Regions from separate parts of the Streptomyces sp. NPDC014891 genome, predicted to be linked through region 1. Evidence: predicted binding sites of a transcription regulator. Region 1 holds the regulator's gene; the other holds the start of a gene.

Region 1 (8,072 bases):
CGGCGGCGCCGATCAGGAACGGCACGACGGCGGCGGCGCCGGTCTCCCCGTTGCGGGCGGGGGCCGCGCCGAACGTCGAGGCGATGAAGCCGAGCAGGGCGACCCAGCGCGCCCCCGCCACGGTGTTCCAGGCCATGGCCTCCAGGTTGTAGCGGGCCTTGCGGTCCTGGAGGTCCAGCGCGGCCGAGGCGACGAAGCCCTCGGCGGCCTGCGTCCAGGCCCCGCGCCGGAAGCGGCGCCGCCGCAGCTTCACCAGCGACAGGTTGTTGTGTGCCTCGCTGCTCTGCGGGTTGAGCCGGAGGGCGGCCTCGTACGCCCGCTGCGCGGTGGTGTGGTCGCCGCGGCGCTGCGCGGTGAGTCCCACCAGGAAGTGGGCGGCGTCCTCCTCGGGGGCGAGGCTGACGGCGGCCCGCGCGGCCTCGTACGCCTCGACGGTGCGCGCGGGCGTCCGCGCGTGCTCGGCGAACTGTGCGAGGGCGGTGCCGAGGGCGTAGTGCGTGCCCCAGTACTGCGGGGCGAGCCGTACGGAGTACCGGGCGGCGGTCTCGGCCTCGGGGAACCGCCGCAGTTCCAGGAGGATCTGGACGCGCATCAGCCAGGCCGAGAGCAGCTCCGGCTCGGCGCGCAGCGCGCCGTCCACGGCCGCCAGGGCGGCCTGGTGCTCCTCGGCGCGGTGGTGGCAGCGGGCGAGGAGGACGAGCGCCCCGGCGTCCTCCGGTTCGCTCGCCAGGTGCTGGGCCACGAGCTCCCCGGCCTGCGCGAACCGCCCCGTGTCGTAGAGGGCTTCGGCGCGCAGGAGCGCCGTCGGCGTGGTCACAGCTTACGCTTCCGCTTGAGGTGGGCGAGGAGGTCGTCGTACAGGCCGCCCTCGTTGGCGAACATGGCGACGTTCCGTGCGGCCGCGAACCACGGTTCGGTCGACGGCTTGAGCTGCTTGGCCGCGCCCAGCAGGTCCTTGGTGGTGATCAGCCGGACGGAGCCGCTGCGCGCGGAGTCGAGGAGCGCGGTCTCGGCGGCGGTCTCGCAGACGTGGGCGAGGTCGGCGCCGGAGAAGTCCTCGGTGGCCTTGACGAGCCTGCCGAGGTCGACGGCCTCGATGGGGCGCTCCCGCAGGTGGTAGCGGAGGATCGCCTCGCGTGCGGTGGCGTCGGGCGGCAGCACGAGGAGGGTGCGGTCGAGCCGGCCGGGGCGGCGCAGCGCGATGTCCACGTCCCAGGGGACGTTGGTGGCGGCGAGCACGAAGACGCCCTCGTTCCCGGCGCCGCCGGCGATGCCGTCGAGCTCGGTGAGGAGCTGGTTGACGACGTTCCGCAGCCCGCTGTGGTGGGTGCGGGAGCGCTTGGCGCCGAGGGCGTCGAGCTCGTCGAGGAAGACGACGCAGGGGGCCTGGCGGCGGGCCGTCTCGAAGATGTCGTGGATGTTCTTCTCGGACGCCCCGATCCACATGTCGAGGACGTCGGAGAGCGAGACGGTGAGGAAGTTGGCGCCCAGCTCACCCGCGACGGCCCGGGCGATGAACGTCTTGCCGCAGCCGGGGGGCCCGTAGAGGAGCAGGCCGCCGCGCAGCGACTTGCCGTACAGCCTGCGCAGTTCGGGGTTGCGCATGGGCGCGAGGAAGGCGGCCTCCAGGCGGTCCTTGACCTCCTCCATGCCGCCGACGTCGGCGAGGCGTACGGCTCCGGGCGCGTCGACGTCCCAGGCGTCGGCGTCCCCGCCGGCACCGGCGCCCTCGGCGGCCTGCGGGTCCTCCAGGAAGCGGGGGCCGACGACGTCCTGGACCTGCTGCTCGGCGGCGTCCCAGTCGAAGCCGGAACCGGCGGGGGCCTCGCCCCCGGCTGCGGCGGCGGGCCCGGCGGGCGGCTCCCCGTCCGTGCCCGGCCCGGTCGGCTCCCCCGGCCTCGCCGGTGCGGCGGGACCGGCGGCGGCGGGTCCGGTCGGCCCGGCGGCCGGGGGCAGCCCCATGGCCCGCACCATCAGCGCCCGCGCGTCCGCGTCCCCCGGCGCGTGCTGGAGCGCGACGGCCGCCTCCGCCACGGCCTCGTCGGTCCGCCCCTCGGCGAGGAGGAGTTCGGCGAAGTGGAGGCGCAGGGGCACGTCACCGGGCGCGGCGGCCACGGCGGCGCGCAGACTGCGGATCAAGGGGGACTCGTCGGCCATGCGGTCAGCCTAAGGAGGGCGCGGGGCCCGCCGTCCACCGGGTGCGCCCCGGTGCCCCTCCGTACACTTCGCCGGATGAGACGGGACCGCGTGCCGCGCAGACTGACGGTCGGCTCCGAGGTGTGGCTGTGGACGGTCGGGCACCGGCACTCACCGGGCTGCCTGACCTTCCTCACCCTGCGGCGCGCGGCGGACCGCCACGCCCAGCTCCGCCTGGTCTTCCGGGACGGCCCCGGGCGCATCGTGTCCGGCTACCCCTTCGGCGCCGGCGACATCGCCTCGACGGGCCCCGGCGCCGTCCTCAACCTGAACGAACCGGGGGTCGCCCGCCGCTTCCTCGACGAGGCCGCGGCCCGCGGTCTGCTCCCGACCGCCCACGGCATCCGCGACGAGGACGGCTGGCCCCTCTACGACGCCCTCGCGGCGCCGTCCCCGCCCGCGACCGCCTGACGTCGGCATCGGCCCGGAAGGGCCTGAGCCGGGCGCGTCCCGCCGGAGTGCCGCTCAGCTCCAGCGGCCCGTGCGGCCCAGGACGAGGGCCGTCGCCGCCGTACCCGCCGTCGAGGTCCGCAGCACGCTCCGGCCGAGCCGGTACGGCTTCGCCCCGGCCGCCTCGAACGCGGCGAGCTCCTCCGGGGACACCCCGCCCTCGGGCCCGACGACCAGCACGACCGAGCCCTTCTCCGGGAGTTCGGCGGTGGCGAGCGCGCCGCTGGGGTGCTCGCGGTCCTCGTGCAGCACCGCCGCGAAGTCCGCGCCGACGAGCAGGGCGGCGACCTGCTTGGTGGTCATGGCGTCCGCGACCTCGGGGAACCGGGACCGGCGCGACTGCTTCCCGGCCTCGCGCGCGGTGGACCGCCACTTGGCGAGCGCCTTGAGGCCCCGGTCGCCCTTCCACTGGGTGATGCAGCGGGAGGCGGCCCACGGCACGATCGCGTCCACCCCGGTCTCCGTCATGGTCTCCACGGCGAGTTCGCCGCGGTCGCCCTTGGGGAGCGCCTGGACGACGGTGATCCGGGGCTCCTCCTCCGGGTCCTCGTGGACCTCGTCGACCCGCACGGTGAGCTGGTCCCTGCCCTCGGCGGCGAGCACCGCGCAGGCGGCCCAGCGGCCCCGGCCGTCGGCGAGGACGAGTTCCTCGCCGGCCCGCAGCCGCTTCACCGAGACGGCGTGGCGGCCCTCGGGTCCGTCGAGGAGGAAGGTCCCGGGGCCGGGGACGGCGTCGACGACGAAGACGGGTGCGGTCATGAGGCGCTCCTGTGGGGCAGCTCGGAGAGAGCGGTGTCGAGTTCGGCGGCCAGTACCTCGACCAGCTGCCCGGCGGGGAGATCGCGGGCGAGCCGATGGCCCTGACCGGCCCACAGTGCCATGCCCTGGGCGTCGCCCGCGGCGGCGGCGGCCTTGCGGAGGGGGGCGGTGAGGTGGTGGATCTCGGGATAGGCGGCGGGGGCGTACGGCCCGTGCTCCCGGACGAAGCGGTTCACGAGGCCCCGCGCGGGTCTTCCGGTGAAGGCCCGGGTGAGGACGGTCCGGGTGTACAGCGGGTCGGTCAGGGCCCGCTTGTGCAGGGCGTGGGCTCCCGACTCGGGGCAGCGGAGGAAGGCGGTGCCGAGCTGGGCCGCGTCCGCCCCGGCGGCGAGGACGGCGGCGATCTGCGCGCCGCGCATGATGCCGCCGGCCGCGACGACCGGCAGGGAGACGCTCTCGCGGACCAGGCCGAGCAGGGTGAGCAGCCCGGTGCCCGGGGCGTCCTCGGCGGGGTCGTCGCGGAAGCCGCCCTGGTGTCCGCCGGCCTCGGCGCCCTGCACGCAGACGGCGTCCGCCCCGGCCTGCTGGGCGGCGAGGGCCTCGTCGGCGGAGGTGACGGTCACGATCGTGAACGTCCCGACCCGCGCGAAGGAGGCCAGGACCTCGGGCGTGGGGCAGCCGAAGGTGAAGGAGACGACCCGGACCGGGTCCTCCAGAAGGATCGCCAGCTTCGCGTCGTACGCGTCGTCGCGGTGGTCGTCGGTCTCACCGAGCGGGGTGTCGTACCAGGTGGCCTCGCCCGCGAGCTGGTGCCGGTAGACCTCGACGGCGGCGGGGTCGGCGGGCCGTCCGGAGTCCGGCAGGAAGAGGTTCACGCCGAAGGGGCGCGCGGTGAGTCCGCGCAGCTGCTTGATCTCCTGGTAGAGGCCGCCGGCCGTCTTGTACCCGCCGGCCAGGAACCCGAGCGCCCCGGCCGCGGACACGGCTCCGACCAGCTCGGGGGAGGAGGCGCCACCCGCCATGGGGGCCTGCACGATCGGGAACCGAGAGAGATCGTTCAGTGCGGTGGTGGACATATGGGCATCGTGCCATGCGCCTGCTTCCGGGCCGAATCCGTCCGTCAGGTCACGGAGGCCCGGCTCCGGCGGCCCGCGGCGGGCGTCCGACCCGTGCCCGGGTCGGCGGAAGGGGCGGTCGCCGCGATCCGCGGCCACCGCCCCTTCCGTCCGGAGATTCTCCGGCCTAGCGCCCGTTGAACGCGTCCTTCAACCGCGAGAACAGTCCCTGCTGCCCCGGCTGGAACTGCCCGGTGGGCCGTTCCTCGCCGCGGAGCTTGGCCAGTTCGCGCAGGAGGCGCTCCTGCTCGGCGTCCAGCTTGCCCGGGGTCTGCACCTCGACGTGCACGATCAGGTCGCCCCGGCCGTTCCCGCGCAGATGCGTGACGCCGCGGCCGTGCAGCGGGATCGACTGGCCGGACTGGGTGCCCGGCCGGATGTCGATCTCCTCGACGCCGTCGAGGGTCTGCAGCGGCACCTTCGTGCCGAGCGCGCCCGCGGTCATCGGGATGGTCACCGTGCAGTGCAGGTCGTCACCGCGCCGCTGGAAGGTCTCGTGCGGCGTCTCGTGGATCTCGACGTACAGGTCGCCGGCGGGGCCGCCGCCGGGGCCGACCTCGCCCTCGCCCGCGAGCTGGATCCGGGTGCCGTTGTCGACACCGGCCGGGATCTTGACCGTGAGGGTGCGGCGGGACCGGACCCGGCCGTCGCCCGCGCACTCGGGGCACGGGGTCGGGACGACGGTGCCGAAGCCCTGGCACTGCGGGCAGGGACGGGAGGTCATGACCTGGCCCAGGAAGGACCGGGTGACCTGGGAGACCTCACCGCGGCCGCGGCACATGTCGCAGGTCTGCGCGGAGGTGCCGGGCGCGGCTCCCTCGCCGGAGCAGGTCGTGCAGACGACCGCCGTGTCGACCTGGATGTCCTTGGTGGTGCCGAAGGCCGCCTCGTTGAGGTCGATCTCCAGCCGGATCATGGCGTCCTGGCCGCGGCGGGTCCGCGAGCGCGGGCCGCGCTGCTGGGACGTGCCGAAGAAGGCGTCCATGATGTCGGAGAAGTTGCCGAAGCCACCGGCCCCGAAGCCGCCCGCGCCGCCTCCGCCGGAGGCCGACAGCGGGTCGCCGCCCAGGTCGTAGACCTGCTTCTTCTGCGGGTCCGAGAGGACCTCGTAGGCGGCGTTGATCTCCTTGAAGCGTTCCTGCGTCTTGGGATCGGGATTGACGTCCGGGTGCAGCTCGCGCGCGAGCCTCCGGAACGCCTTCTTGATCTCGTCCTGGGACGCGTCGCGGCGCACGCCGAGTACGGCGTAGTAGTCCGTGGCCACTTACGACTCCGCCAGGATCTGTCCGACGTAACGTGCCACTGCGCGTACCGCTCCCATCGTTCCGGGGTAGTCCATGCGGGTCGGTCCGACCACGCCGAGTTTGGCGACTGCCTCGCCGCCCGAACCGTAGCCGACCGAGACGACGGACGTGGAGCTCAGCCCCTCGTGGGCGTTCTCGTGCCCGATCCGTACGGTCATGCCCGATTCCTTGGCCTCGCCGAGCAGCTTGAGGAGCACGACCTGCTCCTCCAGTGCTTCGAGCACGGGCCTGATCATCAGGGGGAAGTCGGGGCCGAAGCGGGTGAGATTGGCGGTACCGCCGATCATCAGCCGTTCCTCGTGCTCCTCGACCAGGGTCTCCAGGAGGGTCGCGAGCACGGACGAGACCGTGGCGCGGTCCTCGATCTCCTCGAAGGACTCGGGAAGGTCCTGCACCAGCTGCGGCACGTCGGCGAACCGGCGGCCGACGACCCGGCTGTTGAGCCGGGCCCGCAGGTCGGCCAGCGAGGTCTCGCCGAACGGCGCGGGGCAGTCCACGACCCGCTGCTCGACGCGTCCGGTGTCCGTGATGAGCACCAGCATCAGGCGGGCCGGGGCCAGCGAGAGCAGCTCCACGTGCCGGACCGTCGAACGGGTCAGCGAGGGGTACTGGACGACGGCGACCTGCCGGGTCAGCTGCGCGAGCAGCCGGACCGTGCGGCCGACGACGTCGTCCAGGTCCACCGCGCCGTCGAGGAAGTTGTGGATGGCCCGGCGCTCGGGCGTCGACAGCGGCTTGACGCCGGCGAGCCGGTCGACGAAGAGGCGGTACCCCTTGTCGGTCGGAATGCGGCCGGCGCTGGTGTGGGGCTGGGCGATGAAGCCCTCTTCCTCCAGGACGGCCATGTCGTTGCGCACGGTGGCGGGCGAGACGCCGAGCTTGTGGCGCTCGGTGAGCGCCTTGGAGCCGACGGGCTCCTCCGTCCCGACGTAGTCCTGGACGATGGCGCGCAGTACCTCGAGCCTGCGTTCGCTGAGCATCGCGCGCACCTCCAGCTGTCGACGTCGTTCCGGTTGCTCCGCTTTTGGCACTCGCCCTGTCCGAGTGCCAGCGATCCCCCGGCCAGTGTACGGCGGCGGGCGTCGCTCCTGGCAAGGTGGCGGCGCCCGCACCCGTTAGCGTCGCCCCATGGACATCGATTGGGAAGCGCACGGATGGGAGCGGCTCGCCGACGGGGTGGGGCGGCGACGGCTGCCCGGTTGGGACGCCACCGTGGGTCTGGCCCTGGGCACACGGGCGGTGCTGCTGTACGACACGGGGTCCTCGCTCGCGGAGGGGGCCGAGCTGCGGGCGCAGATCGCCGCGCTCACCGGCGGCCGAAAGGTGACGCACATCGCACTCAGCCACCCCCACTTCGACCACGTGCTCGGCACGGCCGTCTTCGCGGGCGCCGAGGTCTTCGGCGCGGTGGGCGCGGACGACCTGCTGGGCGGGGCGCGGGCCCGGGAGGAGATGCGCGCGGACGCGGTCGCGCAGGGCATGGACGCGGAGGCCGCGGAGGCGGCGGCGGACGTCCTGGTCGCCCCGCGGCACGTGGTCTCCGGCGAGTGGACGCTCGACCTGGGCGGCCGGCAGGTCCTACTGGCCAACGTCGGCCCCGGCCACACGGGCCACGACCTGGTGCTCCTGGTGCCGGGCGAGCGGGAGGTGGTCTTCTGCGGCGACCTGGTCGAGGAGTCGGGCGAGCCGCAGGCGGGCCCGGACGCGATCCCCGCCCGCTGGCCGGACGCGCTCGACCGGCTGCTGCGGCTCGGCGGCGAGGACGCGGTGTACGTCCCGGGGCACGGCGCGGTGGTGGACGCCGCGTTCGTACGACTCCAGCGGGAGGAACTGGCAACGCGCTTCTCCGTCGCATAACGTCGCCCGAATGCGCAGCTACAACCCGGATCTGACACCCCCTTGACCGCACCTCCCGGGGGACGACCCCCGGACCCCCGGCAGCACCCCTGACACCGCGCCGCCCCGGACAGGAACGAGCCCATGCGCAGCTACAACCCGGATCTGACACCCCCTTGGAAGCGCTCGGCGCCCGTTCCCGAGGTGCCGGCCGACCGCGACCTGGTGGTCGAGGAGGTCACCACCGGCTTCTGCGGGGCGGTGATCGGCTGCGAGGCGGGGACGGTGACCCTGGAGGACCGCTTCGGCAAGCACCGCGTGTTCCCGCTGGACCCGCGGGGCTTCCTCCTGGAGGGCCGGGTCGTGACCCTGGTCCGTCCGTCGGCCGGGCCCGTCCGTCCCAGCCGGACGG
Region 2 (8,072 bases), on a different contig from region 1:
AGGGCGAGACCGAGTGGTACTGGGTCACCCGGAACGTCGCGACCGGCGCCGACGGGAAGTTCAGCTTCCGCGCCACCAACTACGGCGACGGCTCCTGGGCGTTGGTGAAGCAGTCCGCGAACGGCTACTTCTACAGCGAGACGAAGGCGAAGTACATCGATGCGCGCTGACCACCGGCGGACCACCGCCCCTCTCGCCACGGCCCTCGCCGCGGTCCTGCTCGGCGCAGGCGGCGCGGCCGCGACCCCGGCGCAGGCCGCCGGCACCCCCTCCTCCCTCGGCATCGGCCCCGCCGTCACCGACAGCCACCAGCGCGGCGCCTTCGGCGTCTCCGCCTGGACCGACACCCCCGGTGCCACGGTCACCAAGGTCTCCGCGACGCTCCGCAGGGGCGACACGGTCGTCGAGATCCCCTCGGTCCCCGCGTACGCGTGGGACAAGGGCCGCTTCGGCCTGGGTCAGGCCCCGCTGAAGCTGACCGAGGACGGCGGCACGATCCCCGCCCTCGGCCGGTACGCCATCGACGTCACGGCCACCGACTCCCTCGGCAACACCCTGACCCGCACCGACGCCGGCGTCCTCGACTTCACACTCAGGCCGCAGCTCGAGTTCGCCTTCTCCGCCCCCGGCTGGGACGACCGCACCACGGTCCCCACCGGCACCCTGACCGGAGTCCAGCCCGGCTCCGGGGACATCGTGCCGATCACCGGGCGGACGGTCGACGTCCAGCGGAGGACACCCCCGGCGAGCCCGGTGCAGTCACCCGTCACCGACGCCACCGGCACCTTCACCGGCGAGGCGTACCAGGACGTCCGCCCCGGCGACGAGTTCCGCGTGGCCTACACCGAGGACAGCGAGGAGGTCCACGGCAGCGCCGGATACACCCGCACCCTCTACACCTGGCGCCCGCACGTCGTGACCGTGAAGGCCGCCGCGGACCGCACACGGGTCCTCCCCGGGCAGCAGGCGACCGTCACCGGGCGGATGACCGACCCGGCCCGCGGCGCCGCACCGCTGGCCGGCCAGCAGCTCCAGATCGGCCCGGCCCGCGGCGGTTCCCTCGACCCGGTGTTCGCCAAGGTCGTCACGACCGACGCGGACGGCCGGTTCACCGCGAGGATCCCGTCCCTCCCCGGGCAGTACGTCGACAGCTGGACGGCCGTGCCGGTCGACCCGTACCAGAGCTTCGGCACCGCCTCGGTCGGGGGCCGGCTCGCCATGCCGCAGGAGGCACGGGTCCTCCTCAACTCCCGCTCCCTGGCGGCCGACGCCACGGTCACCGCGACCGGGACGCTGCGCGCCACCTACGACCCGGAGGCCTCCTTCGGCGCGGAGCCGCTCCTCCTGGAGGTCTCCTCCGACGGCCGGTCCGGCTGGCGGCGGATCGGCTCCGCCACGGCGGACCGCTCCTACGCCACCACCGTCCGGGGCAGCAGCCGCGGCGGCTGGTACCGGCTCCGGCACCCGGCGACGGACGCCCTCGGCGACGCCGTCAGCAACACCTTCCGCCTCGTCCGCACCGAGACCCGGATCACCGGCGCGAACGCCGGTCCCGAGCCGGTCCGCAAGGGCGCCTACGTCACCATGACGGGCACCCTCCAGCACTACACGAACCACAGCTGGCGGACGTTCGGCAGCGGCTCCGTGGCCCTGCAGTTCCAGGCCAGGGGCTCGACGACCTGGCGGCAGGTCGCCACCGGCCGGCCGGCCGCCGACGGGAGGATCTCGCTCCGGGCGAAGGCGACCGTGGACGGCACCTGGCGGCTCCGCTCCTACGGCGACGCCACGCACTTCACGTCGCCGTTCTCCTGGGCGGACTACCTCGACGTCCGCTGACCACGGGGCCGGGACCCGTTTCCGGTCCCGGAGGCCCCGGAAGCGCCCGAGGGCGGCACCCCCCTGCAGGGGAGTGCCGCCCTCGTTCCGTTCTCTCGCGGCCCGCTCACGCGTTCCGCGGTGAACCGCCGATCCCGGAGGATCAGAAGTCCATGTCACCGCCCGGCATGCCGCCGCCGGCCGGCGCGGCGGCCTTCTCCGGCTTGTCGGCGATGACGGCCTCGGTGGTGAGGAACAGCGCGGCGATCGACGCGGCGTTCTGCAGCGCGGAGCGCGTGACCTTCGCCGGGTCGATGATGCCCTCGGCGATGAGGTCGACGTACTCGTTGGTCGCGGCGTTGAGGCCGTGGCCGACGGGCAGGTTGCGGACCTTCTCCGCCACGACGCCGCCCTCGAGGCCGGCGTTGACGGCGATCTGCTTGAGCGGGGCCTCCAGGGCCAGCTTCACGATCGCGGCACCGGTGGCCTCGTCGCCGGCGAGGTCGGCCTCGAGCTTCTCGAAGACGGTCGACGCCTGGAGCAGGGCCACGCCACCGCCGGCGACGATGCCCTCCTCGACGGCCGCCTTCGCGTTGCGCACGGCGTCCTCGATGCGGTGCTTGCGCTCCTTGAGCTCGACCTCGGTCGCGGCGCCGGCCTTGATGACGGCCACGCCGCCGGCCAGCTTCGCGAGGCGCTCCTGGAGCTTCTCGCGGTCGTAGTCCGAGTCGGAGTTCTCGATCTCGGCGCGGATCTGGTTCACGCGACCGGCGACCTGCTCGCTGTCACCGGCACCGTCGACGATGGTGGTCTCGTCCTTGGTGATGACGACCTTGCGGGCGCGGCCCAGCAGGTCGAGGCCCGCGTTCTCCAGCTTCAGGCCGACCTCCTCGGAGATGACCGTGCCGCCGGTGAGGATGGCGATGTCGTTCAGCATGGCCTTGCGACGGTCGCCGAAGCCCGGGGCCTTGACCGCGACGGACTTGAAGGTGCCGCGGATCTTGTTGACGACCAGGGTCGACAGGGCCTCGCCCTCGACGTCCTCGGCGATGATCAGCAGCGGCTTGCCCGACTGCATGACCTTCTCCAGGAGCGGGAGCAGGTCCTTCACGGAGGAGATCTTGGAGTTGACGATCAGGAGGTAGGGGTCGTCGAGCGACGCCTCCATGCGCTCCATGTCGGTGGCGAAGTACGCCGAGATGTAGCCCTTGTCGAAGCGCATGCCCTCGGTGAGCTCCAGCTCGAGCCCGAAGGTCTGCGACTCCTCGACGGTGATGACGCCTTCCTTGCCGACCTTGTCCATCGCCTCGGCGATGAGCTCGCCGATCTGGGTGTCGGCGGCGGAGATGGAGGCCGTGGAAGCGATCTGCTCCTTGGTCTCGACATCCTTCGCCTGCTCGAGCAGGGCGCCGGAGACGGCCTCGACGGCCTTCTCGATACCGCGCTTGAGGGCCATCGGGTTGGCACCCGCGGCGACGTTGCGCAGGCCCTCGCGGACGAGCGCCTGGGCGAGAACGGTGGCGGTGGTCGTACCGTCGCCGGCGACGTCGTCCGTCTTCTTGGCGACTTCCTTGACCAGCTCGGCGCCGATCTTCTCGTACGGGTCCTCGAGCTCGATCTCCTTGGCGATGGAGACACCATCGTTGGTGATCGTGGGGGCGCCCCACTTCTTCTCGAGGACGACGTTGCGGCCCTTGGGGCCGAGGGTGACCTTGACGGCGTCAGCGAGCTGGTTCATGCCGCGCTCGAGACCGCGCCGGGCCTCCTCGTCGAACGCGATGATCTTGGCCATGTGAAGTGGTCCTCCCGGACATGGGGTGGATAACGCTCCAGGACCGCGCCGACGCCCGCGACGGACGGCCTCCGCGACTCCGCGTGGTTCCTTGCCCCACCCGGCCGGCGGCCTCGTCTGCCCGATCCTCGTAGCACTCTCACCTTCCGAGTGCTAACGCCAATGATTAGCACTCGCCCTATGAGAGTGCAAGCGACTCTCGATGATCGGGATACGGGGAGGGGGGTGACGGGAGGGGCGCGCGGGGGGCGTGGAACGGCTCCGGACCAGGCACGGAGCGGTGCGGGGGGGGCCGGGGAACGCGCGAGGGGTCCGCATCCCCTCAGGGATGCGGACCCCTCGACGGCGTTGCGTCGGTGGCCGATCGCGCCGCGCTCAGACGGCGAGCTTGACCATGTCCGCCTGCGGACCCTTCTGGCCCTGCGAGATCTCGAACTCGACTCGCTGTCCCTCTTCGAGGCTGCGGTAGCCATCCATCTGGATCGCGCTGTAGTGGACGAAAACATCCGCACCACCGTCGACCGCGATGAAGCCGTAGCCCTTCTCCGCGTTGAACCACTTGACGGTGCCCTGAGCCATGCCTAACTCCCCTATTACTGGCCCTTGCGCGGGACCCGCACTTCGCGGAACCCGGGTCAGACCCTGCGCCGGAACGCGTCGACCGCGGCTGAATGTATCTGCCCAACTGCCCTCTGCAACAGGTCATTCGAGCGAGAATTCTGGGCGTCCTGGAAAGACGAATTGGGGAGATTCCCTTGGATGACCGGGCAAGTCGGGCCCGGCAAAGCGCGCAGAAGGTACACAACGCGCACACACTTTGGCTGCTTCTTGTCGTGCGGGGACGCATTCTCATATGCGCCCGGCATGGGCAGCGGAGGGGACTTCCCCAACTCTACCGCGCTCAACCATGCAGAATTGCCCCTTCCGCTTTTACGCGCGGAAGGGGCAATTCAAGAGAGACGGGACGACCGGTGGTCCCGGAGGGGCTCAGCAGCCTCCGGCGACGGCCGGGATGATCGAGACGCCGGCGCCGGCCGGGGTGGCCGTCTCCAGGCCCTGCTCGAAGCGCACGTCGTCGTCGTTCACGTAGACGTTGACGAAGCGGCGCAGCTTGCCCTGGTCGTCGAGGACGCGGGCGGCGATGCCCGTGTGGTTCTTCTCCAGGTCCGCGATGACCTCGGCGAGGGTCGCGCCCTCGGCCTGGACCTCGGACTGCCCGCCCGTGTACGTGCGGAGGATGGTGGGGATGCGGACGTTCACGGCCATGTCTTCGTAACCTTTCAGTGGGCCTGGAGTGCGGACGGGCTCAGTGGGCGAGGCCGGCGTCGCGGAACGCGTCCAGGCTCGGGCGGATGGTGACGGTCGCCTGAGAGGTGTCGGCCACCGCGTCCAGGGTCTTGAGCCCGTCGCCGGTGTTGAGGACGACCGTGGTGAGGTTCGGGTCGATCAGGCCGTTCTCGACGAGCTTCCGCGTGACGCCGACGGTCACGCCGCCCGCGGTCTCGGCGAAGATGCCCTCGGTCTGCGCGAGGAGCTTGATCGCGTCCACGACCTGCTCGTCGTTCACGTCCTCCACGGCGCCGCCGGTGCGGCGGGCGATGTCGAGGACGTACGGGCCGTCGGCCGGGTTGCCGATCGCGAGGGACTTGGCGATCGTGTTCGGCTTCTGCGGGCGCACGACGTCGTGTCCGGCCTTGTAGGCCGCGGACACCGGGGAGCAGCCCTCGGCCTGGGCGCCGAAGATCTTGTAGGGCTTGTCCTCGACGAGGCCCAGCTTGATCAGCTCCTGGAGGCCCTTGTCGATCTTGGTGAGCTGGGAGCCGGAGGCGATCGGGATGACGAGCTGGTCGGGGATGACCCAGCCGAGCTGCTCGCAGATCTCGTACGCCAGCGTCTTGGAGCCCTCGCCGTAGTACGGGCGGAGGTTGACGTTGACGAAGCCCCAGCCCTCGCCCAGCGGGTCGCCGATGAGCTCGGAGCAGAAGCGGTTGACGTCGTCGTAGTTGCCCTCGATGGCGACGAGGTCACCGCCGTAGACACCGGCCATGACGACCTTGCCCTGCTCCAGGTCGTGCGGGATGAACACGCAGGAGCGGAAGCCGGCGCGGGCGGCGGCGGCGCCGACGGCGCCGGCCAGGTTGCCGGTGGAGGAGCAGGAGAGGGTGGTGAAGCCGAAGGCGCGAGCGGCCTCGATGGCCTGGGCGACGACCCGGTCCTTGAAGGAGTGGGTCGGGTTGCCGGAGTCGTCCTTGACGAAGAGCCTGCCGGGGGCGACGCCGATCTCGCGGGCGAGGTTGTCGGCCTGGACGAGCTTGGTCCAGCCCGGGTTCAGGTTCGGCTTGTCGGCGACGTCGGCGGGGACGGGCAGCAGCGGGGCGTAGCGCCAGATGTTGGCGGGGCCGGCCTCGATCTGCTTGCGCAGCGCCTCGGGGTCGCCGGTGGGGAGGTCGTAGGCCACTTCGAGCGGTCCGAAACAGAGTTCGCAGGCGAAGATCGGACCGAGCGGGAAGACTTCACCGCATTCGCGACAGGAGAGTCCCGACGCGGGACCGAGGTCGACCGAGGTGGCGGCGGGGGAAGCAGTCTGTACAGCCATGGAGGCGAGGCCCTTTCTCCTCATCTTTCCCATGACGAATTTTTCGCCATGAGACGGATTTGGCACCTTCCCTAGCCGGGGGCCTCGATGGAGTACGAGACGAACCGACTGGAGGGTTGCCGGGGCTTCAACGGGCCGTTTCCCTCTGCCCCTCTGGATGAGCGGTATTCGATTGTGAAGCGCGGTGGACTTTCGTTCCTGCGCTCCGACGCGGTCGGCACCCCGACGTGCATCGGGCATCCGCGTTGTTCAAGACTGTAACCGAAGGCCCGGACGCTTGGACCGGCCGTCCGAACCGCGAGATGGAGATCACGTGCTGGAAGAGGTGGAACGCTGGCTGGACCGGCGGTCCTGGTCCGTGGCGGACCGGCCGCTGGAGCGGATCCTCGCCGCCAAGCGGAACACGAAGGTCAGCGTCGTCCTGCCGGCGCTGAACGAGGAGGCGACGGTGGGGGACATCGTCGCCGTGATCCGGCGCGAGCTGATGTCGGAGGCGGTGCCGCTCGTCGACGAGCTGGTGGTGGTCGACTCGGGTTCCACGGACCGCACGGCGGAGGTGGCGGCCGCGGCCGGGGCGCGGGTGGTGGCGCGGGACGCGGTGCTCCCGCGGATACCGGCCGTGCCGGGCAAGGGCGAGGTGCTGTGGCGGTCGCTGATGGCGACGACCGGGGACGTGGTGTGCTTCGTCGACGCGGACCTGCGGGACTTCTCGGCGGACTTCGTGTCGGGGATCGTGGGTCCGCTCCTGACCGACCCGGACGTGGACTTCGTGAAGGCGATGTACGACCGCCCGTTCGGGGACACCCCGGGCCAGGGGGGCCGGGTGACGGAGCTGGTGGCCCGGCCGCTCCTCAATCTGCACTGGCCGCAGCTGGCCGGTTTCGTGCAGCCGCTGGGCGGCGAGTACGCGGCCCGGCGCTCCCTCCTCGAACGGCTCCCGTTCCCGGTGGGCTACGGGGTGGAGCTGGGTCTGCTCGTGGACGCCCTGCACACGGTGGGGCTCGACGCGCTCGCACAGGTGGACGTGGGGGTCCGCAAGCACCGGCACCAGGACGGTCTCGCGCTGGGCCGGATGGCGGCGGCGATCTACCGGACGGCGCAGCTGCGGCTCTCGCGGGGGCATCTGGTGCGGCCGCGGCTGACGCAGTTCGAGCGGGGCGAGAAGGGCTTCGAGCCGCGGACGTACGCGGTGGACACGGAGGAGCGGCCGCCGATGGCGGAGATCGCGGAGTACGCCCGGCGCCGCGTCGCCTGACCCCGCGGAGCCCCCGACCGACGCGCGGCCCCCGTGGCGCCGTCGCGCCGCCCGCCCCGCTGCCGCCGCCCCACGCCGCCCTGCCCGCGTGGCGAAACGCCCCATGATGATCCGTTTTGCATACATTCCTCTTTTATGCGCTTCAGACACCATCACCTGGGCAGGGGGCTCGCGGCCGCCGTGGCCGTCGGACTGGCGGCGGGCTCGCTCGCGTTCACCGCGGCGGGGCCGGCCGCCGCGGACGCCGTCGAACCGTTCGGCAAGCGGTACGACGCCTCCCTGTACGGCGACTTCACGATGACCGGCAACACGGTCATGGGCCGCCCGGGCCCGGACGGCGGCGGCACCTCGGTGACGCGGCGCACCGGCGCCGCCGGCCCGGGCGGCGGCCACGGCTCCAGCACCGCCCGGGTGCACGTCCCGGCGGGCGCCGAGGTGGCGTACGCCCGGCTCTTCTGGGGCGGCGACGACGGCACGTACCGGGCACCGGACGGCACGCGCCTGAAGCGCTGCGCCCCCACCGGCGCGGACGCCGGGCGCTCCCCCGGCGATCCCACGACGACCGCTCCGGTGATCAGGGTGGGCACGGGCGCGGCGACCCCGGTCTCGATCGA

Evidence for each region. The regulator HrcA, encoded in region 1, represses chaperone genes, less so after heat shock. The targets are predictions, from matches to a motif close to TTNGCACTCNGNNNNNCNGAGTGCNAA.
Region 2: groL (chaperonin GroEL) is a predicted target of HrcA. The motif match lies at 3,774-3,800, and genes of this name have one in related genera.

What each region holds. Positions count from the first base shown of each region.
Region 1 is NZ_JBIBWF010000002.1:381,903-389,974, forward strand. Features, by position in the region: gene ACF09E_RS06360 (tetratricopeptide repeat protein) at 1-817, opposite strand, end outside; gene ACF09E_RS06365 (ATP-binding protein) at 814-2,157, opposite strand; gene ACF09E_RS06370 (hypothetical protein) at 2,233-2,607, shown strand; gene ACF09E_RS06375 (16S rRNA (uracil(1498)-N(3))-methyltransferase) at 2,662-3,405, opposite strand; gene ACF09E_RS06380 (nitronate monooxygenase) at 3,402-4,481, opposite strand; gene dnaJ (molecular chaperone DnaJ) at 4,648-5,784, opposite strand; gene hrcA (heat-inducible transcriptional repressor HrcA) at 5,785-6,804, opposite strand; gene ACF09E_RS06395 (MBL fold metallo-hydrolase) at 6,953-7,681, shown strand; gene ACF09E_RS06400 (DUF3097 domain-containing protein) at 7,805-8,072, shown strand, end outside.
Region 2 is NZ_JBIBWF010000007.1:154,672-162,743, reverse strand. Features, by position in the region: gene ACF09E_RS21430 (hypothetical protein) at 1-170, shown strand, start outside; gene ACF09E_RS21425 (hypothetical protein) at 160-1,836, shown strand; gene groL (chaperonin GroEL) at 1,979-3,607, opposite strand; gene ACF09E_RS21415 (cold-shock protein) at 3,983-4,186, opposite strand; gene ACF09E_RS21410 (MoaD/ThiS family protein) at 4,595-4,873, opposite strand; gene thrC (threonine synthase) at 4,914-6,227, opposite strand; SAM riboswitch class I at 6,221-6,367, opposite strand; gene ACF09E_RS21400 (glucosyl-3-phosphoglycerate synthase) at 6,517-7,458, shown strand; gene ACF09E_RS21395 (hypothetical protein) at 7,594-8,072, shown strand, end outside.